Linked DNA regions of Desulfatitalea tepidiphila. The protein of the gene in region 1 interacts with the protein of each later gene in a pairwise test. Links are inferred from orthologs where the notes say so. Each region holds a gene or a part of one and is shown on either strand. Other genes may lie near its edges.

Region 1 (12,588 bases):
CAACGGCCAGGGGAAGTTCGTCCAAGCTGGGATCGATGCCACCGGTTTCAAAGAAGACGACGGCCTCCGGGGCATGGATGCGCTTGGCTACCGTTGCCGCCAGCATGCTCAACCCCGTACCGGCGAACAATATGTCTCCGTTTTTGACAAGCCGGCCGGCACTCAGGGCCATTATCTCGTTGGCAGTATAATTTTCCATGGTTGGTCCTATCGTCGATCCAGTCCCGGAGCGTATCCCAAAGCTGAATTCGCCTTTATTTTCAAAATGTTCCTGATACCCACCTTCTCCAGATACGCTTCCTGGCTGTCCAGGGAATACACCCATTCGTTCAGATAGTCGGCGAAGCGATCGTCCTCACGGGCCATGTTTTTAAAGAGATTCAAATGCACGGGATCGTAATCGTAAAACTTGTGGCACGCCGTGGGGTGGGCACCGAAAGGAGCGACAATGACGGCGTCCACCATGAAATGCGGCAGGCTGTTCTGATCCGGTTCCTGACGGATAATATCCTCCGGTATGATCTCCTCGCAGGTAACGATCACGGTTTTGGCCGCTTTCGCCTGCTCGATATCGGCGAAGGAGAGGCCGCAGATACGGCAGGTTCCCTCATCCCCGACAAATTGGGCATGCAGGATGGCGACATCCGGTTTGAGCGGCGGCAACACGATGACCTCGCCGCCGTTCGGGTCAAGCGGATCATCGATGATTTTCAGCTTGTGCTCCGGTACCCGGTCTTTTCCGCGGCATGCGGCGGAAAAGCCGGAGCGTCGGACGATATCGGTATTGAGACCGGATTTGGTAGCCACAAACGGCAACCCCATGGCGCCGGCCAGGAAACGGAGTGTCATGTGGAAATTCGAATAGTCTTCTACCTCGATGGTTTTATCCAGAAACGCCTTTTTGAAGCGATGCCCGGTTGGCGCGAATCGTGCCACGCCGCCGTATGCCAGTTCGACGCGCTTCACACATCCGGCGCCGATCAGCAGTTCCATTCCCTGTCCATGGGAGTGAACGACGAGATAGAGGTCTTTGATTTTCTGCCTGATGATCTCGCGAATCATCAGCATTGGATTCCGGTTCACGGTAAATCCGCCGAGGGCGATCTGGTCGCCATCCTTGATGTACTTCCCGACGGCGTCCGCAGCACTCATCCTGTTCAGGGCCATCATCATTCCTTGGGTTGAATTTTTAAATCCGATTTCCTATCAGCACACCACCAGTCCGACGGATCAGCAGATTCGGAGAATTCGAAGGTACTGGAAAGCGAAAAATAATGCAATATGGTCACGTTTCTTCCAGCGATTCTAACTGAATTCGATTCATTCAACCGGGCTCGGGTGGAGCAGGTGGCCGATGCCGTATTGACGGTTGAAAGGCCCAGCTGATATAGATTTGTGCAAACGAATGGTTGGCATCCTATTGGACACGCATCATGGCATCACGCGCTGAGGGGGAGATGTATGGGAAAGATCAGTAAGTGCAAATTAACTTGGCAACCATCGAATTCAGAAGAGGTCATCGGTTATCGGCTCTATTGGTCCAAAGGGGATCGGGTCAACTACGATTCCAACTTTTTCGAGCTGGGAAAGGTTCGCGAAGTCTGCCTGCCCGATGTGCTGAAGCTGGATACTCGTTATGAAACGAGCATCATGTTGGGGATTACAGCGGTGGATATCGAAGGAAACGAATCGGATATGGTCACCCTCCCCGCGCCCTACCGCACCAAGGTTCCGCCTCCGCCTTCCGACCTGGAAATTTCAACGACCGATGACATCACGGCGATGGAGGAGGACAACGCTGATCGGCCACCATCCCACCCTGATTCAACAAGGCCAAACCCTGAGGTCGACCCCCAACACGTGCAAGGTCCAAGGGCCAGGCCTTTGTCCTTCAACCCCACCGAAAGCAGAATCAAATATTACGATGACGTAGGATATCGAAAACTGGAGATCGACTGAAAGCGGAGCGATGACGCCGTAGATATCGCCTCCTGAGCGACGGTTTTGATCGGTTCAAGGACCCGAATATAGGTCTCTGGGCGCAGGAACCTTGCGCTGAACGAAATTTATAAGCCCTGCCTTGACACCATCAGGATTTGGTGCCATCAAAAAGAAAGTCCCGCCTCACCTTCACCTATCAAATCAAAGGAGTCCAATATCATGAAAGTGATCGCCTATCTACTGGGTGTGGGAAGCATCGCCGGTTTCTCCTGCCTGATTCTTTACACGACCGCCACCGTGGAGATGCTCAAAGGGTTATTTCAAAAATATCCGCCGAAATACATCGCAGCCGTACCCGCAGTGCTTGGCGTGTTGTTTTTGATATCCGGTTCGGCCGTCGTCTATCCGTGGATCTTTCGTTTGATCGGCCTTCTGGCCATCGGAAAAGGCGTGTTGGCCTACACCGACCCCCAGAAGATCTTCAGCCGCATGACCCAGTGGTATTTTGAAAAAGTTTCCGAGCAGGGCCAGCGCATGTTCGGCATCATTGGCGTCATCCTCGGAACCGCCATCCTGAGCTGGGTGCAATAAGCGGACATAGATCCGGACATATTTACCGGAAATAAATGGGATAAAAACACTCATATTTTTATAATATGCCTTTATTTTTTATTTTTTTTAGAATATAATTTCCCATTAAACTGGACATGAAACCGGACATCGGAGTCGTATGGCCACTCACCTCCTCGACCTCTCCTTCGACCCGGCGATACCACGCCGACGGCTGGGTGAGCTGAAGGACATGGCCCAGGAGGTGGTCATCGCCTCATCAACCCTGGAGGGCCGCATCGCCGTCCGCACGGCTGCGGCCCTCGGCGATCGCTTACGCTTTCTCAACAGCTACCACTCCAATTTGATCGAAGGGCACAAGACCTCCATCCTGGACATCGAGGCCGCCTTGCAGCAGGACTTTTCGGGCGACGAACAGAAACGCTATGCCCAGGAGTTGTGCGCGGCCCATGTGCGGGCAGAACGCGTCCTGATGGCCGAGGTCCTGGAGACCCCTCCGGTCAACATCTGCGCCGAAGATTTCGTGAGCCGGATTCACCGGACCATCTATGAACAGTTGCCCTCCCACCATCTCTTCGTCCATGACCAGGGCGGTTTTACGCGCCATGCAGTTCTTCCTGGACAGATGCGCGACGGCCAGGTCTCTCTGGATGGCGGCCTGACGCCCCACGGGCCCTCCGCCGACCGGTTGCCCGCCACGTTTGCCGAATTCAGCCGGGCTTACGATCCGGTCAACTTTCACGGCGACGAGCGTTTGATCGCCATCGCCGCGAGTCACCACCGCCTGGTATGGCTCCACCCTTTCCGCGATGGCAACGGCCGCGTCACTCGGCTCTTTTCCGGTTTATACCTGGCGCACGCCGGCATCAACCGAAGCAATCTATGGTCCCTGTCGCGCGGGTTTTCTAGAGATAAGCAGTGGTACATGACCAATCTGCGGTCAGCGGATTCACCCGACGAAGATCGGAAGGGATTCGACCAGGACTATTTCGCCGATTTCTGCCTCTACTTCCTGGAGGTTTGCCTGGATCAAATCCGGTTCATGGACAAAATCCTCGGTTTGAACCGAATCGATGCCCGTATCGAAGGCTACATCCGGGACCGCGACAAGACACGAGGCGCGACGGACCCGTTGGATCAACGCTCCGCCAAGCTGCTCAAGGCGCTTTTCCTGCAGGGCGAAGTGCCGAGGGGGGAGGCTCGATCGATCATGGGCATGGACCATCAAACCGATCGACACGCCCGACGCATCGTCAGCCAGCTGGTTCGGGAGGGACTGGTCTGCTCGTCATCCCACCGCGCGCCATTGACCATCGGCTTTCCAACCCAAGTGCTGCGTTACTATTTTCCGGACATTTTCGACCCCTCGGTCCTGGGAGAGGCAACCGAAGAATAAAGGAGCGACCATGCCTTATATCCACCATGGCAACATCAATTTCTACTACGAATCCACCGGCCAGGGCGATCCGCTGGTCCTGATCCGTGGTCTGGGCAGCAATGCCGACCACTGGTACGCCCAGGTTCCGGATCTGTCCAGACATTATCGGGTCATCACCTTCGACAATCGTGCCATCGCCCGATCCAGTGATCCCGGCGGCGACTTTACGATTCGGGACATGGCCGAAGATGTGGTCGACCTGATGGACGGCCTCGAGATCTCCCGCGCCCATATCCTGGGGCTTTCCATGGGAGGCATGATCGCCCAGGAACTGGCCCTCGGCCACCCCCGGCGGGTCAGGGGATTGATTCTGGTCGTAACCCACTGCGGCGGGTGGCACCAGGTGAAGGCCGAAGACAAGGTGATGGCCGCCGTCGAGCGCATGGCCGTGGATCAGAGCATGGAGGCCCGTCTCGAGGCGGCCGGGGTCTTTTTCGCACCGCAAACCCTTTCCGGGCGTCTATCGGTGGTCCAGGAATATGCCGCGGTCTCCATGAAGCATCCGGCCGACGGCGAAATCCTGCAGCGCCAGATGAAGGCGATTCAAAACCACGATGCCTATGATCGTTTACAACGGATAACGACGCCCACCCTGGTCATGACCGGCGCCGATGATGTGCTGATTCCGCCTGACAATTCGCGGATTCTGGCCGAACGCATCCCCAACGCCGAATTCATCGTGATCCAGGGCGGCGGACACCAGATCCTGATCGAACAACCCGAAGCGTGCAACCGGGCGATCATCGACTTTTTGAAAAAGGTGGATGCCGGCTAGGCGTTTTCACAACCTGGAACCGATGCCGATTCGGCGGTTTTCTGATAAAGCAGACCGGAAACCAGGGCCGTAAACGGCGCCACGGTGACCAGGCCGAAACTGCCCACCAGGATATTGAGCACTTCGGCGGCGACAAAAGGCGCATTGAGCAGGTTTTCCATTGGCAGCCCCTTGGCCATGAAAAGCAGAAACATGGTGATATGGCTGCTCGAATAGGCCAGCAAAAGCGTGGTCGTCATGGTGCCGACTACCGCCCGTCCCACGCGGAGGCCGGAGCGGATGTGTTCCATGACGCCGATGGCCGGATGCTTGCGTTTGATTTCATCCATGCTTGCCGCAACATCCATGGCCAGATCCATGACCGCACCCGATGAAGCGATGAAGACGCTGGCGATGAATATATCGGTCAATCGCAGCTCGATGTATCCCGAATAGAGCAGCGTCTCGGCAAACGGTCGCACGGCGCCGTGCAGTGCAAAGGCCTTGGCGAACCAGACGGCCAGGGTGCAGGTCAACAGGACGCCCATCATTGACCCCAGGAAAGTCGCCACGCCGCGGCGGTTGATACCTCCCACCGAAAAGGTGATCACGGCCGTCAGCAAGGCCACCACGCCCAAACCGCCGGCCAGGGGAGGATAGCCCTGCAGCAGCAAGGGGAAATAGATTTTCCAGAGCACCATGGCGGCAAACACAAAGGAGAGCACGGCCTTCAATCCCGTCACACCGGCAACGGAGACCAACAGCAAACCGAAGAGAACGATCAGCATGGCCTGCCTGCCCAGCCGGTAGTAGCCGCGCGCCACGCCATGGCGCGGCTTTCCGTCAACGACGTCGTATTCCACCAGGATGACCCCACCGGTTTCGTAGAATTCATCGAACTCCATTTTCCCGGTCAACATATTGGTGATGGAAAATTCATCGCCTTTGTGAGGGCCGTCCAGAAGCCGAACCGTGAGCACTTGGGCCTCGGTTCGCACGATCAAATTCTGGCGCACGTGGGTGTTGTCCACTGCGACGATGCGGCCACGGGCATGCATACCACGCTGGGCGGCACTCATCGGCGCCAGGTTCACAAACGCCAGCACCAGGCATATCCCCGCGATGATCAGAGAAAAAAGCCACTCCCTTTTGTTTTCCAACCCTTGATGTCCTTTCCCGAGAAAGCATAACGAAACGGCGCCGTGTCCCACCGGCGCCGTTGGAAAAAAATAAAAGCTCAAGACCTACTTCTCAACGGGCAGTTCCCCGACATCCATCGCCTTGGCCAGCTTTTTGGCGATGTCGGTGTTGTCATAGAAGCCGGCAAACCGCCAGGCTTCACGGCCCTGGGCGAAAAGCGGGACCGGAACGCCGGTGTGGGAATAGGAGGTCCAGCCGATGCTGGCGTTCTCGTTTAAAATGTGGGTGATGGTGACGATGATCGGCTCATACGAGCCATAGAGCAATGTATTCTCGTCGGCGCTATTGTCGTTTGTCCCGCACATGGACTTGTCATAGGCATCTTCGAGTTTTTCCTTTTGGTAAGCGTTCAGCGACGCATAATCGAGGCCGAACACCTCTTTCATGAGAGATATCATTTCGCTGTTGCTCTCCAGGTTGTTGGGAGCTTGATACGCGTAGCCATCGCCATAGTCGGCCTTGTGATCCAGCCACTGATTGGCCCCAAAATAGGTGTAGCTATAATTTTGCGCCATCAATTTGTCGTAGTAGGCCGTATAGGCCGTGGTGGCATGACCGATGGTCATACCGCCGGTCTCATGGTCACCGGTCACCACGATCAGGGTGTCATGCGGATGCTTTCGGTAAAAATCCAAAGCCACGCCGATGGCATTGTCGAAATCGATCATATCGCCGATGGTGGCCACGGCGTCGTTGGCATGGCAGGCCCAATCGATCTTGCCGCCTTCCACCATGATGAAGAACCCGTTGTTGCGACCGGGTCTTCGCCCCCATTTTTTATGCGGCCCTTTTGAATCAGAGTGCAGATTTGCGATGGCCACCTCGGTCATCTCGGCCAGGGACAAATTGTCACTTCCGGAATTTTTCCGATCCACATCATAGGGCATGGCGGAACTGTCCTGCAGCCAGGGATTGATGCACACTACCTTATCCATGGGCTCATCCTTGAGGGCCTCGATGGATGAACGGTCGTTGAGCACCGTGTAGCCGTTGGCCTTCAGAAGATCCCAGACATTGTTGCCGGTATCTCCGCTTCGCGCCGGCCCGGTGGGTGCAACCAGCCCGCCGCCGCCAAAAAACTCGTAGCCCGATTCGGCCAGTTGGGTGGCGATATTGTTCATATACCCGCGATTCGCGACGCTGGCATAATAGGCCGCCGGGGTAGCATGATCCAGGGAAACACTGGAAAGAATGCCCACCTTCATTCCCGCTTCATGCGCCAACTGGGCGATGCTTTTATAGGTGTTCGCCAGATTCTGATCCATGCCGATCGTGCCGCTCTTTGCCTTGAGACCGCATGCGAAAGCGGTGGCCGAAGAAGCCGAATCGGTCATCAGGGCAAAGGCATCGTAGGTGGTCTGCATGCCGGTCACCGGCATTTTACTCATGTTGAGCCTGTTTTCCGGTTTCAATAGATCTTCGGCCAGCCTCGCCGATCCGCCGTTCGAGGTCGTCAAATAGGCTTCGGTGGCCTGAATCTGGGAGCTGGACATACCATCCCCCAGGAAGAAAAAGACATATTTCGGTTGCCCGGCATTGGCAATGGCTCCGACAGCGAGCATTGCAATGGCCAGCATCATCGTGCGGACAGATTTTCTCAACTTCATCCGTGTTCCCCCTCTGTTTAAAAAAATAAATGGATTCGTTCGGTCTTCATCGTTCGATGGCCCATCATCACAACTATCCTTTTGCCTATCCACCCCCCCCTTCCCCAAAAATTCCGGCACCGTAACTCGTTTGGGCAGAACTCTGTTCGGCAGGCCGCGCTGTGAGCAATGCCGAAGGAGTTGGTCAAGGTTTATCAGGGGATGATTAGCGCTGTTTGAAGAAATTATTAAAATTGTGCAAGGAAATGGACTTCGATTTTAATGATCGATAGCCATTACGGTGATGATGCGATCCGGATCTAGTGCGCTAACCGCGCCGCAACGCCGAGGCGGTGATATGTTGAACCACCAGCCTCCCGAAAAAAATCGAGGCGGTGCTCAATGCCGGGATGCAGTCTCTCGGCGGCTTGATGGAGATGGCCACCGGCCGTAAGATCAGCACCGGCGACCCGTCCGGTCAAATGGTGCACATCGACCGGGACACTGGCGAGGTGACGTTGAAGTTCAGGCTGCCAGATCTATGAGCATGTGCTCGAAGTTATCGGGATGCATGCCGGCGGCTAAGGGATGGTAACGACGAGTTTTCCGCGGGTGTGCTTGCTCTCCTGCTGGCGATGGGCGGCAGCGATATCGGCCAGGGGGAAAACCTGTTGGATGACCGGCCGTATCAGGCCGGCCTCGGCCCATTGGCGCACCTGGTCCAGGTCCTCCCGGTCAGCCCGTACGATGACCAGCTTGGCACGCTGCCCCTTTGAATCTCGGGTCCGTTCCACCGCCTCGCCGACCTCGGGCCGCAGCACCGTGGAGACCCACACGCCTTTGGGCGCCAGAATCGGCTGTACGTTGTCGAACAACTGGTTGCCGAACACGTCGAAAAAAATATCGAACCGTTCTTGGCTGCTCGTAATGTCCGTATCATGGTAGTCTATGCAGCGGTTTGCCCCCAGCTCCCTGAGAAATGTGTGGTTTTGTCGGCTGCTGATGGCGGTGACCGTCGCATCGAAGCATTTGGCGATCTGTACGGCCATGCTGCCCACGCCACCCGCGGCACCGTTAATGCAGACATTGAAACCGGACTTGACATGAGCTTCGTCGCGCAAGGCCTGCAACGCCGTCAACGAAACGAGTGGCAGTGCGGCGGCCTCCTCGAAGGAGAGGTTGGCGGGTTTGATGCTCAGTTGGTGGGGTTTGACCGCAAGATACTCGGCACAGGTGCCACCCTCCCAGCCATCGAGCATGCCGTAGACCGGATCGCCCTTCATACAGCCTGCCACGCCGCTTCCCACCTGTGCCACTTCGCCCGAAAAATCGAATCCGGTTCGCATGGGAAACCCGGATCCGGTCAATGCCGCGAAACGCCCTTTTCGGATGAAGGTATCTTTGGGATTGACCGCCGCGGCACGAACACGGACCAGGACCTCACCCTCTCCTGTAGCCGGAATCTCCAAATCTACGATCCGAATCACATCGATATCGCCAAAAGCATGGAACACCGCTGATTTCATCGCACACCACCTGCATCAAGGCCTTATGAATGCCAGGTTAATCTTTCTTCTTGTTGTTGGCCGGTTTCCAGACCACCTCGTAAAGCTCTTTGCGCCGACTGAGCAGGTTCTGGACACTGCCCTGTTGACGCAACTCTTTGAGCAGATCCAGATCCAGGTCCACCATCAGCGTCATCTCCGTGTTGGGCGTCGCCTCGGCGGCGATGGCGTCATGGGGAAAGGCGAAGTCCGAGGGCGTAAAAACGGCCGATTGGGAATACTGGATGTCCATGTTCTCGACTTTCGGCAAATTGCCGACGCTTCCGGAAATGGCCACATAGCATTCGTTTTCGATGGCGCGGGCCTGGGCGCAACGCCGCACGCGCAGGTAGGCGTTCTTAGTGTCGGTCCAGTAAGGGACGAACAGCAGGACCATGCCTTTGTCCACCAGATAGCGGGCCAGTTCCGGAAACTCCACGTCATAGCAGATGAGTATGCCGATTTTGCCGATATCGGTATCGAATATCTTGATCTCCTCGCCGCCCCTGAACCCCCAATACTGCGCCTCGTCGGGTGTGATATGCAGCTTGCGTTGCTCGTCCCAGGTGCCGTCCCGACGGCAAAGGTACGAGACATTGTAGAGCAGGTCTTCTTCTATCACCGGCACGCTGCCGGCGACGATGTTGGTGTTGTAGGAGATGGCCATGCTCACGAAAGCCGCCCGGATCTCTTCGGTATATTCGGCCAGCGAGCGCATGGCCTCGGTGGGGTTTTCCTGATCGAAGTTCTTCAGTAGGGGTGCGTTGAGCAGTTCCGGAAATAAAATCAAGTCCGTGTTGTAGCCGGACATGGCATCCACGAAAAACTCGACCTGATGCATGAAATCTTCCATTGTGTTGAACGGTCGCATCTGCCATTGAACCACGCCGATGCGCGGATAGGACTTGCGGCCGCCGAACAGTTTCTGGCGTTTTTCATAGAAGATATTGCTCCACTCCATCAAAACGCCGTAGGACGCGGATTCGGTATCTTCGGCAATATAGTTTTTCAGGACTTTCTTGATGTGAAAATCATTGGAAAGTTGAAACGACAGCACCGGATCGTAAATCTCATTGGCCTTGACCTTCTGGATATAATCCGACGGCGTCATTTTATCGGCGTGCTCGCCATAACCTGGAATACGGCCGCCGAAGATGATCCCCTTGAGATTCAGCTTCTCGCACAGCTCCTTGCGGGCATCATACAACCGCCGACCGAGACGAAGACCACGATAGCCGGGGTCCACGAAGACGTCGATGCCATACAAGGCGTTTCCGTCCGGATCATGGGCCGTCATCTTGCCTCCGTCGATGACATCCTCATAGGAGTGCCGGCTCTCGAACTCCTCGGCATTCACCAGGATGGCGTGCGCGGCAGCCACGACATGCCCGTTGTCCTCGATGCAGATCTGACCTTCCGGAAAATGCTCGATCAGGGCCCGATACTCATCGGGTTTCCAGGCCCCGCCCATGCCCGGATAGACCCGATCCATGATCTGCTTGATATCGTCGTAATCGTCGAGGGTCAGACCGCGCAGGATGAGTTTATGTTCTATGGTTTCGCTATCGCTCATGGTTAATCTCCAGACTTTTGCCCATCCCCATATGACCAATGGGCCCGATATCGGCGCCGTGTCTGAGACCGGCGGAGAGGGGGCTTCGGACCGACAATATTTGCACTTGATTGCGTCGAATCAGTTAAATACCATAACGATAAACAGATTATTGTGCAACCGCATGGCTCACGTGGCCCTGGCCGCCTGCCTCACCCACGCCAGCCATCCCCGTCGCCGTGCGAGATCGGCAGCGACAAGGATTGACTTTGAGTGATAAAAAGGAGTTCTGCTCATTGAACGAAAGATTCGATTTCCTGCGCCGCCTTCGGGCGATCCTTTTGAACGCACCAGAGAATGTGCCCGGCCGATATCAGCGGTATGGCATCGCCAGTAATTTGCTATTCGTCTTCGCACTGGCCGGCCACACTGCCTATATCCCCGTCCATTGGGCCCTGGGCGCGCCGATCTCGTTGTGGATCAATATCGCCTGTATTCCGACCGATCTGGTCTGTCTGTACCTCAATTATCGCCGCTTTTACGGTCTGGCCTTCACCATCTGGGTCGCGGTCATCACGTCGCACTCCATATACAGCTCGCTGGCATATGGCTGGGCGGCTGGATTTCACTATTATATTCTCAGCCTGACGGTTTTCGTCTTCATCGCCCCGTGGACAAAAGGCATCAAGGTCATGCTCCTGTGCGGTTTGTCCGGTACGTATGTCTGGCTCTACCTTTCGGCGACCCCACCGCTGAAAACACTTGCCGCCGACCTTCAAACGGCCATCGCGACCAGCAACATCATCGTCAACTTCATCCTCCTCGCGTATCTGGCCAGATACGCCATGGTGGCTGCCGAAAAAGCGCAGGAGGCCTTGGAATCGAGCGAAAAGACATTGAAGACCACGCTGGCCGCCTCTCCGGTGGGCATCGCACTCGTTCAACACCGGAACATCTCCTGGGCCAACGAGACGCTATCCCGTATGCTGGGATATGAAAACACCCATGAGGTCCCTGGCGACATCCTTCGCTTCTATCCCCATGCCGAAGACATCCACAAAATGGAACATCTGGCTCACGAACTGGGGCAACCTGAAATCGACCGACCGGACACCGAGGTGATCCGCAAAGACGGCTCCCGCCTCCAATGCCATCTGAAGATTCGGCCCATTACCCCCTCCGATGCCGCCCGGGGTTCCATCGTCGTGGTGATGGACATCACCGACCAAAAGCGCGCCGAGGCGGAAAAAGAAGCGCTTCAGGCCAGATTCCAGAGGGCCCGCAAGATGCAAGCCGTGGGCACCCTTGCCGGCGGCGTGGCCCATGACCTGAACAACATTCTATCCGGAATTTTGAGCTACCCCGATTTGCTGTTGATGCAGATGGCGACGGCGGACCCGATGCGAAAACCACTTGAAACCATCAAACAATGCGGCGAAAAAGCGGCCGCCATCGTGCAGGACCTGCTCACCCTTGCCCGAAGGGGAGTGCCGGTCAACCAGGTCGTAGATGTCAATCGGATCGTAGACGACTACATAGCCAGTCCGGAACATGAAAAAATCATCTCCTATCATCCATTGGTTCGCGTGAGCACCCGATTACCGGAACAGGTCCCCTGCACCTCCGGGTCACCGGTCCATCTGTCAAAAACATTGATGAACCTGGTTGCCAATGCCGCCGAGGCCATGCCCGATGGTGGCGCGTTATCCATCTCCGTAGAATCCCGCCGCCTGACCGAAGCGCATACCGGATATGAAATCATCACCCCTGGCGAATATATCGTTTTATCCGTGGCCGACACCGGTCCGGGAATTTCCGAGGACGATCTGGAACGGATCTTCGAGCCCTTTTACACCAAGAAGGTGATGGGCCGGAGCGGGACGGGGCTTGGACTGGCGGTGGTATGGGGAACGGTGAAAGACAGCGGCGGCTTCGTGGACGTGATCAGCCGGCCCGGGCGAGGCACCCGTTTTGATATCTATTTGCCCGCTACGGCATCGCCG
Region 2 (12,295 bases), on another replicon or contig:
TTGGTCCCGCCAAAACCAAAGGAATTGGTCATGGCGTTGGCCACATCGGCTTTACGGGCGACATGGGGTACATAGTCCAGATCACACTCCTCGCCCGGGTTGTCCAAATTGATGGTCGGCGGAATGATACCTTGCTCAATCACCAGTGCGGTGAATACGGTCTCGATACCGCCCGCCCCGCCCAACAGGTGTCCGGTCATGGATTTGGTCGAACTGATCGGTACTTTGTAGGCCGCGTCACCAAAAGCCAATTTGATGGCGCGTGTTTCATAAAGATCGTTGAGGGGAGTCGATGTGCCGTGGGCATTGATGTAATCGATATCGGCCGGTTTCAGCCCCGCGTCCTCCAGGGCCGCCAGCATGCACCGGGCCGCGCCCTCTCCATCCGGCGGCGGCGACGTCATGTGGTACCCGTCGCCGCTCATGCCGAAGCCCGTGATCTCGGCGTAGATCTTGGCCCCCCTCGCCTGGGCATGCTCCAGCGCCTCCAGAATCAGGATGCCTGAACCTTCGCCGACCACGAATCCGTCCCGATCCCGGTCGAATGGACGCGACGCCTTTTGGGGGTCGCTATTGCGGGTGGAGATCGCCTTCATGGCACCGAACCCTGCGATACAGGTGCGGGTAATGACCGATTCCACGCCGCCGGTGATCATGGCGTCGGCCTTGCCGTACTTGATGATTTCGAAGGCCTCTCCGATGGCATGGCCGCCTGCGGCACAGGCGGTGGCGATGGAGGAGTTGGGCCCCTTGGCGCCGAATTGGATGGAGATCATGCCCGGGGCCATGTTGCCGATCAGCAGGGGGATAAAAAAAGGGCTCACCCGCTTGGGCCCCGCGTTTTCCACGGTACGGGCCGTTATCTCGAGCATGTTCAGACCGCCCAGGCCACACCCGGTGATGACACCGACCCGATGCCCGTTACTGCTATCGATCTTCAAACCCGAATCCTCGATGGCCATACGCGTCGCCGCAACGGCATAGGCGATGAAGGTCTCCATGCGCTTGGCATCTTTTTTGGGCATGAAGTCTTCGGCATTGAATCCTTTGACTTCCGCGGCGATTTTGGTTGCGTAGTCCGTCGTGTCAAAACGGGTGATTTCACCCACACCGGATTTACCGGCAATCAGCGCGGACCAGGTCTCCTCGACGCCGATTCCCAGCGGCGTGACCAAACCGATTCCGGTTACCACTACCCGTCTTTCCAAAAGTACCTCCTTATACGCGCCGATGCCGATTCTAACAGACAAAAGGAACTGCCCGAACATGCGGACAGCTCCATATGTGCGGCTGGACGACCGGAGCATCGTTTCAATCGTGCCGACATCCCGTGGCGCAACGTCAACGCGTCCCGAATCGGTTGGCCCAGCGTCAGCCGACCCTGTGGCGCCGCCTGTGCTATATCCCTTGTCTTCAGTGGGAAGTGATATAGTCGATGGCGTCCTTTACGGTCACCAGTTTTTCTGCGTCCTCGTCCGAAATGTCGATATCGAACTCTTCTTCCATGGACATGATCAGCTCCACCAGGTCCAGGGAGTCGGCGCCCAGGTCATCCACAAATGAAGCTTCGGGGACCACCTCATCCAGATCGACACTCAATTTTTCGGCAATGATTTTTTTGACTTTGTCTTCGACTGACATTTGAGCTCTCCTTTCACGTTGGGTCAGCACCTCGCCCCCAGATCACCAGAACCACTCAGCAGTGCGGGCCGGGCCATGATATCTTTCTAATTGATCCATAACATCTTGATATTTTTGACTTCTACATGAACATGCCGCCACTGACATGCAACACCTGTCCAGTCAGATAGGCGGCCTCGTCCGATGCCAGGAACGCCACGGCATTGGCCACATCCTCGGGTTGTCCGGCTCGCCCGAGAGGGATCGTGGCCAGCATGGCTTCCTTGACCTTTTCCGGCAAAACAGCTGTCATCTCGGTATCGATAAACCCGGGGGCAACGGCATTCACGGTAATCCCCCGGGCCGCATATTCCTTGGCCGTCGTCTTGGTCAGGCCGATAAGGCCCGCCTTGGCGGCCACATAGTTGGCCTGACCGACATTGCCGATCACCCCTACCACGGATGCCATGTTGATGATGCGGCCATAGCGCTGCTTGGCCATGGCACGGGCGGCGATCTGGGTGCAAAGAAAAGGGCCCTTGAGGTTGATGTTCAACACCGCGTCCCAATCGGCCTCTTTCATCCGGGCCATCAGGTTATCCCGGGTGATGCCGGCGTTGTTGACCAGCACATCGATGCGGCCGGTGTCGGACACGATCTGGTCGAAAAAAGCCGCCACCTCTTCCTGGACTGCCACGTTGGCCCAGATGCCTACGGCCTCGCTTCCGGCTTCCCGCACAATGGCGATGGTTTCGGCTGCAGCCGCCTCTTCCCGTTCACGGTCGGCCGGAGAAAAATAGTTGAAGAAAATTTTGGTCCCCGGTGCGGCCAGCTTGATGCAGATGGACCGGCCGATACCCCGGGAGCCGCCTGTAACCACGACAACGCGCTGGGTGTCTGAAGTCATCTCTACCTCTCGAAAATAAAATCCGCGATGCGGTCCATGTCCTTGGTCCAGTTGGTGCGACCGGCCAGCATTTCCGTGTAGGCGATGTCGGCCAGGTGCTGCTGGGCCGCGGCCGCATCCAACTCTCCGCTCATGGCGATGCGCAGCGCCTTTTCCCCCACGACCTGGGTCACCTCACCGGCGAAAACCCGCGCCATGGCCTTGAACTTTTCCGCTTCGGGATCGTTGGCCTGCGCCAGGCGGCACGCCTTGCGGGCCAGGCTGACACCGACCTCCACGTGGATCATCATGTCGGCCAGGTCGAACATCAGTGCCTGCTGACGGGTCAGTCGGTTGTTGTGGGCCAGATCGATGGTCTTGTTCAGCGCGTCGGCCGCCAGGGCGTAAAACCGGCAGCCGGCATCGGCGACCTTGGCATCCAAAGCAGTCATCTCCTCAGCCATGTCGCCATAGAAGGCCCCTTTGGATTTGCGGCTGGTTTTCCAGCGAAACGTGCTGATGATGCTTTGCTGGATCTCGCTGGTGCCTTCGTAGATACAGGTGATCTTCACGTCGCGTTTGATCTTCTCGACACCGAATTCACAGATGTAGCCATAGCCGCCCAGGGCCTGCATGCAGTCGTTGGCCGCTCGGTCGGCCGCCTCGGTGGCAAAGATCTTGCCGATGGCCCCTTCGACCTGCAGGTCATCTTCGCTGCCGTCGAGCATATGGGCCACGTCGTCGATGTAAGCCTCGGCGGCCGCCATGCGAACGGCGTTGGGAACGATGAGTTTGTGGGTATAGCCCTGCTTTTCCGACAGGGTCGTACCGAATTGGATGCGCTCCTTGGCGTAGGGGATGGCGATCTCCAGGGCCGCCTTGCCGGCGCCCAACCCCATGGAGGCGACCATCAACCGGGTATAGCCGAACACCTGGTTGGCTTGCTTGAGTCCTTTGCCCGGCTCGCCGCCGATCAGATTTTCGATGGGCACGAACACATCGTCGAAGGTCAACGGCGAGGTGTTCGAGGCTCGGATCCCATGTTTCTCCTCGCCCTTGTGCTGTTTGAAACCCTCCATCCCTTTTTCGACGATGAAAAAGGATGGGCCCTGGGGCGTGCTGGCCAGCACGGTCACGATATCCGCATAGCCGCCGGTGGAAATGAACTGTTTGGAACCGGTGATCCGGTAGCCCTTGATCTGGCCGTCCTCTCCGGTGACCGGTTCCGCCTTGGTCTTCAGTGCCGCCAGGTTGCTGCCGGCGCCGGGTTCGGTCACCGCATAGGCCACCAGGGAACCGCCCTCGGCGATTCGGCCCAGCCACTTTTCCTTTTGTGCTTCGGTGGCACCCACCAGGATGGGATCGGTACCCAACTGGATCGCAAAAAAACCGGTGGCCACGCCCAGACAGATCTTGGCCGTCTCTTCGGTCACCTTGCAACAGTCGCGCGCCCCGCCGCCCATGCCGCCGTATTCCTCGGGAATAAAAAGGAGTTGCAGGCCGATCTCAGGCCCCAACATCTCACGGATCTCCGCTTCTGGAAACACCTCTTCCTTATCCCACTTGCGAATATTTTCCTTGCTCAGCAGCTTTTTCCCAAGCTGGCGGACCGTATCCACCACCATCTGACGTGACTCGAGATCCAATCCGCGGTATGCGTTGTCGCTCATTGGTACGCGTCCTTTTTTTAACTGGGATTAATCTTTTTCGGTTTCGGTGGCGGTGCGGCCTTTATAAGAACCGCAGCTGGGGCAGGCATGATGGGGCAGCATCGCCTCACCACACTCGGGGCAGGTTACGGTGGTCGGTGCGTCGATTTTCTGGTGCGTGCGTCTTTTGTCCCGTCTTGACTTGGATATCTTTCGTTTTGGTAGCGCCATGAGTAATCTCCCAACTATTTGAAATAATTATACTTATAAGTATATTTGCCATCCCTTCGAACACAGAGGCCTCTAGTAATTAAAATCAACGGGCTTGTCAAGGCGTTTTTGACCTGAAACGTACACGCCGTGCTTGTGCGGTCCCAAGGGATATGTTATGGATGGCCGTTTTAAAAGCCACACGTAATGGGCAACATACAATCGGTTTGATATATTTACAATATTGCGACCGAATCACCAAATGAATTTCAAGACCCGATCAAAAAAGCCGGATGCTCGACAATTTTGCCGGCCAACGCAAAGTGTGAAGTACCATAGAACTATCCAATCGATAGATGAACAGATTGACTAGTTTAACTATGCTAACAAAAATACCCGCAAGTAAAAATCAAGGATAATGCCCCATGTCAACCGTCAGAACCCGATTCGCCCCCAGCCCAACCGGTTACCTCCACGTCGGCGGCGCCCGCACGGCCCTGTTCAACTGGCTCTATGCGCGCCATACCGGCGGCACCTTTATCTTGAGGATCGAGGATACCGACCAGGCCCGATCCACCGAGCAATCGGTTCAGGCCATATTCGACGCCTTGAAGTGGCTCGACATCGACTGGGACGAAGGCCCTTTCTATCAAAGCGACCGCTTGAATCTTTACAACGACTATATCGATCGGCTCGTGGCCCAGGGCCATGCGTACTATTGCACCTGCACCCCCGACGAAATCGAAGCCATGCGTGAACGCGCCCGTGCCACCGGGGCTAAACCCCGCTATGACGGCACCTGCCGCGAAAAAGGGCTGCCGCTGTCCGAGGGGGCGGTGGTGCGCTTCAAATCCCCTGTGATGGGCACCACGGTCATCGAAGACGTGGTCAAAGGCCACATCGTCTTTGCCAACGACGAACTCGACGACTTCGTGCTGCGCCGCAGCGACGGCATGCCGACCTACAACTTCGCCGCCGTGGTGGACGATGTGAGCATGGAAATCACCACCATCATTCGGGGCGACGACCATATCATGAACACCCCCAAGCAAATCCTGCTCTACCAGGCACTCGGCCGGCCCTTGCCCGTGTTCGCCCACGTTCCCATGGTCCTGGGCAACGACCGAACACGCATGTCCAAGCGTCATGGCGCCACATCGGTGACCGCCTATCGCGACATGGGCCTGCTGCCCGAAGCGTTCATCAATTTTCTGGCCCGGTTGGGATGGTCCTACGGCGACCAGGAGTTTTTTACACGCCAGGAACTGATCGAGAAGTTCAGCCTCGACCGGGTGGGCAAATCGGCCGGCATTTTCGACGCGGTCAAACTCAACGCCCTCAACGCCGACCACATCCAGGCTGCCCGACCCGCGGATCTGGTCCGCCACCTCAAGCCGTTTCTCGAGAGCGAAAGTTGGGACACCCAAGACGAGGCCTATATTAAAGGTGTCATCGCGACCTTGCAGACCCGCAGCAAGACCCTCAAAGAGATGGCCATGCAGGCCCGGTTTTATTTCGAAACGGATGTCGCTTATGACGAACAGGCCGCCAAAAAATTTCTAAAGCCCAATGTCCTCGAACCGCTGAAGCATCTCAAAGAGCAATTGGCCGCACTGACGACCTTCGACGAGAAAGCCATCGAGCAGGTGTTCGTACAATTGATGGAAACATTCCAGATCAAACTGGGCAAAATCGCCCAGCCGGTGCGCGTGGCCCTCACCGGCACCAGCGTCAGCCCGGGTATCTTCGAAATCATCACGGTGCTCGGCCAGGCACGGGTGGTGGCCCGACTGGAAAAGGCCCTCGGCTACATCGCCCGGCACTAATTTGCCCTTGACTCAAGGGCGTCGTTTCATTATGTAACGGGCCACACACGCTGGGGGATCGTCTAGCGGTAGGACTACGGACTCTGACTCCGTCTGCCGAGGTTCGAATCCTCGTCCCCCAGCCAATTTAAAATCAAGGGGTTACAGCTTTTTTGCTGTAGCCCTTTTTTGTCGGGTGAGCGTCTGTGTGAGAATCTGTGTGAGAAAAATCCTCAAAACGATCCTCCAAAACAGTCATCGCCGGCGCTCGGATTCACCGATAGAATGCAAATAGATTTCTGTCGTGGTCCGGTTCTCATGGCCGAGCAGGCGCTGGATCGATCCGATAAGAACGTTGACCTGATCGAGCATCGAGGGAACCGCCGTTGAAAACCTTCTGATCTTTTTGGCTAATTGCTGGCAACAGGGTTTTCTCTACCGCTGCGTTGGTTGGTCTTCTTTCTCTGTACCTTTGAAAAAATGCGGCACCAATCGAAGTAGTCCCAGGCCAACAATCAAAAAAGAGACGAGGATCACCCCCCGCCAGAAGATTCGATCGACAATCGCATCTACAGGCTCACGCAGACCTGAAATTTTCTGATCCCACGACTTGGATTCGAGCACCTGCAGCACCTGTTCGAGTAAGTGGGTCACGTGAACTGCGGCGCGTCCGGTTTCGATGGCCGCATCGCGCACGTCGGTCATGCGAAGGGGTTCCCCTTTGTCTTGCGGATCGAGCACAAATCGACCTACGACCGTGTCTATGGCGTTCACTGTTCCTGTCAGCTCATTGGCGAGCGTTCCGGAAACCGAAATCGTTTTATTGAGTTCGTCCATAAGATCCAGTATCTCGCTTTTCCGGGTCGCAAGGTCGTCCAGAAGCATTTTCCGCTCTTGGGCAAACCGCTGGAAGAGATGGTCGATGGCGGCCGCTCTTTCGGCCGACAGATTTGAAAAAAAGGCCGCCTGCTGTTTTCCCAAATCGTCTTGCAGCGTACCGACGCGCTCGGCCAATGCTTCGCTGAGCCGCTTGATCGATTGAACCGCCCCGAAGATCTGTACACCTTCAGTTTGGCCGGCGAGACGATATGCCGTGAGTTCGGCCTGCTCTCCAAGAAGGTAGGGATAACGGCCGGCGAACCAAAGCAGCCGTTCTCCGAGAAGGCGCGTCTCGTCGATAACAGCGCTGGCTTCGCCGATATCCTTGAGCAACCCTTTCGCTTTGCCCCGCAGTGGCAGTGCGCTTATCCTGCGTTCGTCCGTGAAATCCTCGAATCTTACCAGCGAAACGACCGTCTGGTCAGAATTCTCCGCTATCCACGCACCGATTAATTCATGTAATGTGCGCTCCTGATCTTCCGATAGTGTTTTTCGAGCTGAACCCCAAGCATGCGCTTCGGCGCGCTTCAGCCGTTGGACCGCAGGTATGCCAGCGCCGCCTATGCCTGCCGGTATCCAGTGCACCTCGAACGACCATGTCTGAAGAGAAGTCAGAACCAGCAGATCAAGTAAACTTACTGAAGGATTTGGACCTACCGCGATGTCAAGACTGGCGCCCACACCGTTCCGGAGAAATGACTGTGCGAGCCAGCGCCCTTTCGAATCCAGTTCGCCGCTGTGTAATAGCAAATATATGGACTCGCCGAGAGATGCGATATAATCGTCGGCCATGCTCATGACCAGCGCCTGTATTTTCAATGCCGCGCCGTCGTCCTGCCGCGTTTCCGTGGAAGAAGGCGTGGATGATGTCCTCAAAGCACAGGAGATAACAAGCACAAAGACCAGGGCAGAAGTGTAAAAGGATATGACTCGGCATGCGTTACGCCACTTTGACATCGGTCATGTCTCCATGAATCTTCTCGGAAAAGAATAACTATCCGTTCAAAAAAATCTAATCTCGTTTCTTCATGGTTTCCACCAATTCGTTCCAGAGGAAAATGGCATAAAACAAGGGAACATGGTCGCGGATTGCACTCGGCACCCAAAGTACCGATCCCAGGTCGCCACCTTCGGAAGCATCAGAAGCCTCTCCACAAGGCCCTTGGATCGCCAGCTCCCACTCGCCGTGGCCATCATCAGGACCCGTCTTGGGGGTGATCCGTCTGAGCTCCCCAACATGGCGAAATGATCCGGCAGGCGGGAGGCTTGCAAAAATATCGTTGCCATTGACGATCCGGAACGCTTTCGGTCGAAACCGCGATTCAAAGGTCCGATCTCCCACTCGCGGCGACCCGAAGGTGTAAAGCCCTTGTACAGTCTGCAACCGGTCGGCGGCGAGCGTTGCAAGCGCCGCACCCAAGCTATGGCCGGTAATCCAGATCTTGATACCTTGGTCCTGCAATCGTTCGGTCTCCTGAAGCAGTTCGTCCCAAACATCTTCCAGGGCGGCTTTGAAGCCGCTGTGAACCCTCCCCCCTGGGACCCATTCGGATAACCTAATGTCGATGTCGGTTTTTAAATCAGCCACGATCCGACGTGGATTGAAGGACTCGCCTCGCTTCCAGATCTCGCTGCCGCGAAACGCGATGATGGCGTAACGATTGTTCGCGGCGATAAAGCACTGGGTACTCGATCGGTTCAGGAATCTGATGTGTTTCAGGCCGGCCTGGGTGAATTGCGCTCTTACATAGGTCTCGTCCGCATAGACCAGCGTAGAAATTTCCGCCAACCACCAAGCATTGATCAAACTGAATGACGAGGCATTGTATTCGAACGGGAAAATCTGCCGAAACTGAAAATAGCTGTAGTCCTTGTAGGGCGGAGAAAGGTTCCTTAGGGTGATTTTGGGAACTTCCTTTTTGCAAATGAATGTTGCGCCGGGCGCATCATTGAAAAAACCAAGGGTGACAGACGCCACCATTACAAAGAGCCCGATAGAGAAAATGATTGATTTACAGCAATGGCTCAAATAGATCACCGAACTCCTTTCGAAGTTTGTAGAGCACATCGGAAGGCGCTTGGAATTCATTCGCTTCTTCCACTGTCACTGGGCGGCTATATGCCAGGTCATTTTCATAAAAAAATTTCGAAAGCTGAGTTGAAAGGATATCGCTCTCGAAAACAATAGCCGTTTCGCTATTGAGCTTTTCACTACGGGGATCTAGATTATAAGAGCCTACAAGTGCATAACGTCGGTCAAAGACAGCGTATTTTGCATGAATGGTCCCTTCGCTCTGATGTGTCTGGTCGTAACGCCGGCCGTGCCATTCCCAGATTTGGAGGCGACCGCCGCTTTTCTTAACCCCGCCCTCCTGGTTAAGGGACAAAAGCTTCTTGTAATACCCGCGCCCGACCATCGTCAATTCGGGCAAGTCATTCGTCTCGGGGCTATTGGTGAGAATCATCACTCGTAGTCCCCGGTCAACGGCATTTCTAACCGCATCGAAAAAGTCAGGGGAGGGAATGAAATAGGCGTTACAGATGATCACCTCACGCCGGGCATGGTCAAAAAGCTTCCGATAGGCCTGCTGGATATAAGTTTCCCCGAACCGAGGGCGATTGTGGAAAAAGCGGCAACGCGCGTTGACGTAATTCAGTTTGAGTTCCCTCTGCGCCATACGTTTGACCTGCTCGGCCAGCTCGGAGCGAATGACGTAGGAAACCGTTAGCTTCCCCGTCCCATCCAGCAGCTTTCGTGTTGCGTCCCAGTAGATATCGGTATTCAAAACACCCCGACTCTCCTTGATGTCAACAAAGTGCTGGTAGTTGCGGTCGAAAGCCGTCACCATGTCGGCCACGACAGCACCTCTGACGATAATGTCCTGATCGCGCCAGCACCGGTCAGGGTCCGCGGGATCGACGCGGAAATATTCGTTGGCGATATTCAACCCACCGACCACCGCAGCCCCCTGCCCCGTTTCGCCATCCACGATCCACATTTTTTCATGGTAACGGTGGTTCGGCGCCTCGGGATCCTTTAGCGGCGATAAAAATGGCACCGGCACCTCGTTGAACCACTCGAGATAGAGAGATTCGTAACCCTGGACTTCTATGCCGTGCTGCTTCAAATCGAAATACATCCACTGAGTCTGCAAACCAAGGTTCGATGGCGCGTCCACGATCACGCGGACGTCGAGACCTTCAGCTTTTTTCCGCTTCAGGATTTCCGCAATATGAAGCCCAGATTCATCTGCCCAAAATACAAGCGCCTGGATGCGAATCGATCTCTTGGCTTTTTCAAGCAACTGAACACGGGCTGTGAAGGAAGTGTCGCCGTTTTTCAGAAAGGCCAACTGATTGGACTTGGGCTCATGCGGGTCGAACAGGCCGCGAAGTGCCGGGTCGCCAAGCGGACTTTCAGCATATTCATGGCGAGGACCGAACACCGGCGCCGAACGGCTGCCGGGGTTGGGGTTTTCAAACCGCGGCATCGGAGGCGGCGGAGCGCCGCTGCCGGATATGGGTGGCGCCCCAACCTTACTCCCGCAACCCAGCAGGGCCAGGGCAAGGATAAAGTCGATTATAAATCGCCCGCATCTGTTCTTCATAAGACCTCAACCCGGCATCAAATCGGTTATTTGATCAAACTAGTTTCCTTGAAATATCTGAGCGCCCCGGGATGAAGCGGCGCACTGAGCCCTTCCAGCATCCCCTCCTTCGTCAAATGGTGAAGGGCTGGATGCTGTTGCCGAAACATCTCCAGATTTTCAAATACTTCCTTGGTAAGGGCATACACCACCTCCGCCGACATTTTGGATGAGGTGCACAGCGTTGCGGCAACACCCACCGAGATCACGTCCGCCGGGTTCTCCGATACCGGATAGAGTGTTCTCACCGGAATGGCTGTTTTGGTGTAAAAGCTGCTGCTCCCAACCAATTTGTCGATGATCCGACTGGAAATGGGAACAATATGGGCCTTGCGCTGGCCGGACAACGCTTTTTGAATCGTTTCACTCGGATGTCCCAAAGTCGAAAAAAACGCGTCAATACGATGGTCCAGCAGCAGTTCCGGTGCTTCGAAAGCCTCAATTTCGTAAAGCAGCATATCTTTCTTTGGATCTAAGCCCGCGGCTTCGAGGACGTCGATAGCATTCCGATGTTGGCCGGAGCCCGGATTGCCGATATTGACCCTTTTGCCTTTGAGATCCTCAATTTGAGCGATGCCCGCATCCATTGCCGCCACTAGCGTCACGGTTTCATGATGAAGGCTGAAAACGCTGCGCAGCTCTTGCTGGGGCCCTCTTTCCAACCATTCAGTTAACCCATTGACGGCCTGGAATTGTTTATCGGCCTGCGCCAGACCGAATTCCAGATACCCTGCCAGGATTGCATTCAGATTGAACACCGATCCGGGTGTTGACTCAACCGTTGCCCGAATTCCATATTGGCTGCGCTTCTGATTGACTATCTTCGCGATAGCCAGGCCGGCTGGAAAATAGACACCCGACAAATCGCCGCTGCCAATCGTTACAAAGACATCCTCGGCTTTAAGTTCTACCGGATCTATATTCAAGAAACAGGTTGCAACAAAACAAACAACGAGAAAAGCCGCTGTCCTTTTCTTCATCGAAACCCCTCTGCAGTTCCGAGTGGTGCCGGCGTATTCCAGTCGAAACCGGCACCGTTGCCACTCAAAGGAAATTTCATTATGCTCCAGACACTTCAAAGGCGTTTGCAGGCGAAGGAGATACGGCTATTTTCCGTTTGAAGACCCCAGGTGGAATGTCTCAGGCCTCTCCCAGTCGAGATCTTTGAGTTGGTTCATGGCAATAGGCCCCTGGTCGAGAATCAGTACGGTCCGGTATCCGTCCGTAAAGTATGGATCGCCGGTCAGGTTGATTCTCGGATTCGATGGCCTGGCGCGCCCCACACCTTTCACAAAACCGACTTTGGCAAGCATCTGGGAATATATCAAATCTTCGATCAGCGCGTGACGCGCTTCGTCGACGTCAGGGTCAATCTTGTGGGTGACAGGCGGCCATGCTTTCAGCGTAAAGCGCACGCCGATGTCGCGGCTGATTTGTCCGACAAAGACAGGCTTACCGTTGAAGCGCAAGTTGCTATACCACAGGCGCAGATGGTTGCGCTCGTGAATGTCACGGCGTGGTTTCTGACGGGCAAAATCCTGGCCACGGCCGAAATAATATAGTGGACTCACCGGCGAATATCGGTAGCGGGAACCAAAG

The links.
Region 2: the proteins of DFT_RS15910 (region 1) and acpP interact in binary tests that used the Escherichia coli proteins (3 or more experiments, as listed by UniProt). The link is inferred for Desulfatitalea tepidiphila from one-to-one orthologs.

The regions. Positions count from the first base shown.
Region 1 is NZ_BCAG01000003.1:2,545,641-2,558,228, forward strand. What follows is about bases 3,062-5,820. They hold DFT_RS15910 (alpha/beta fold hydrolase), read left to right. Parts: upstream 3,062-3,917; coding sequence 3,918-4,724; downstream 4,725-5,820. Other genes in these bases: DFT_RS15905 (Fic family protein), read left to right, coding at 3,062-3,907; DFT_RS15915 (YibE/F family protein), read right to left, coding at 4,721-5,820. Outside these bases: DFT_RS15885 (CoA-transferase subunit beta), read right to left, coding at 1-199; DFT_RS15890 (CoA transferase subunit A), read right to left, coding at 208-1,167; DFT_RS15895 (hypothetical protein), read left to right, coding at 1,462-1,959; DFT_RS15900 (hypothetical protein), read left to right, coding at 2,161-2,532; more of DFT_RS15905, read left to right, coding at 2,672-3,061; more of DFT_RS15915, read right to left, coding at 5,821-5,863; DFT_RS15920 (alkaline phosphatase), read right to left, coding at 5,948-7,510; DFT_RS27015 (hypothetical protein), read left to right, coding at 7,900-8,034; DFT_RS15925 (NADP-dependent oxidoreductase), read right to left, coding at 8,071-9,015; DFT_RS15930 (bifunctional GNAT family N-acetyltransferase/carbon-nitrogen hydrolase family protein), read right to left, coding at 9,053-10,606; DFT_RS15940 (hybrid sensor histidine kinase/response regulator), read left to right, coding at 10,882-12,588. UniProt on the Escherichia coli protein: The physiological role of BioH is to remove the methyl group introduced by BioC when the pimeloyl moiety is complete. It allows to synthesize pimeloyl-ACP via the fatty acid synthetic pathway through the hydrolysis of the ester bonds of pimeloyl-ACP esters.
Region 2 is NZ_BCAG01000001.1:16,346-28,640, reverse strand. The notes cover bases 28-2,710. They hold acpP (acyl carrier protein), read right to left. Parts: upstream 1,642-2,710; coding sequence 1,414-1,641; downstream 28-1,413. Other genes in these bases: DFT_RS00120 (acyl-CoA dehydrogenase family protein), read right to left, coding at 2,530-2,710; fabG (3-oxoacyl-[acyl-carrier-protein] reductase), read right to left, coding at 1,763-2,527; fabF (beta-ketoacyl-ACP synthase II), read right to left, coding at 28-1,208. Outside these bases: more of fabF, read right to left, coding at 1-27; more of DFT_RS00120, read right to left, coding at 2,711-4,176; rpmF (50S ribosomal protein L32), read right to left, coding at 4,204-4,386; gltX (glutamate--tRNA ligase), read left to right, coding at 4,791-6,191; DFT_RS00105 (hypothetical protein), read right to left, coding at 6,606-8,006; DFT_RS00100 (lipase family protein), read right to left, coding at 8,062-9,087; DFT_RS00095 (phospholipase D-like domain-containing protein), read right to left, coding at 9,062-10,657; DFT_RS00090 (TAXI family TRAP transporter solute-binding subunit), read right to left, coding at 10,684-11,676; DFT_RS00085 (LssY C-terminal domain-containing protein), read right to left, coding at 11,803-12,295. UniProt on the Escherichia coli protein: Carrier of the growing fatty acid chain in fatty acid biosynthesis.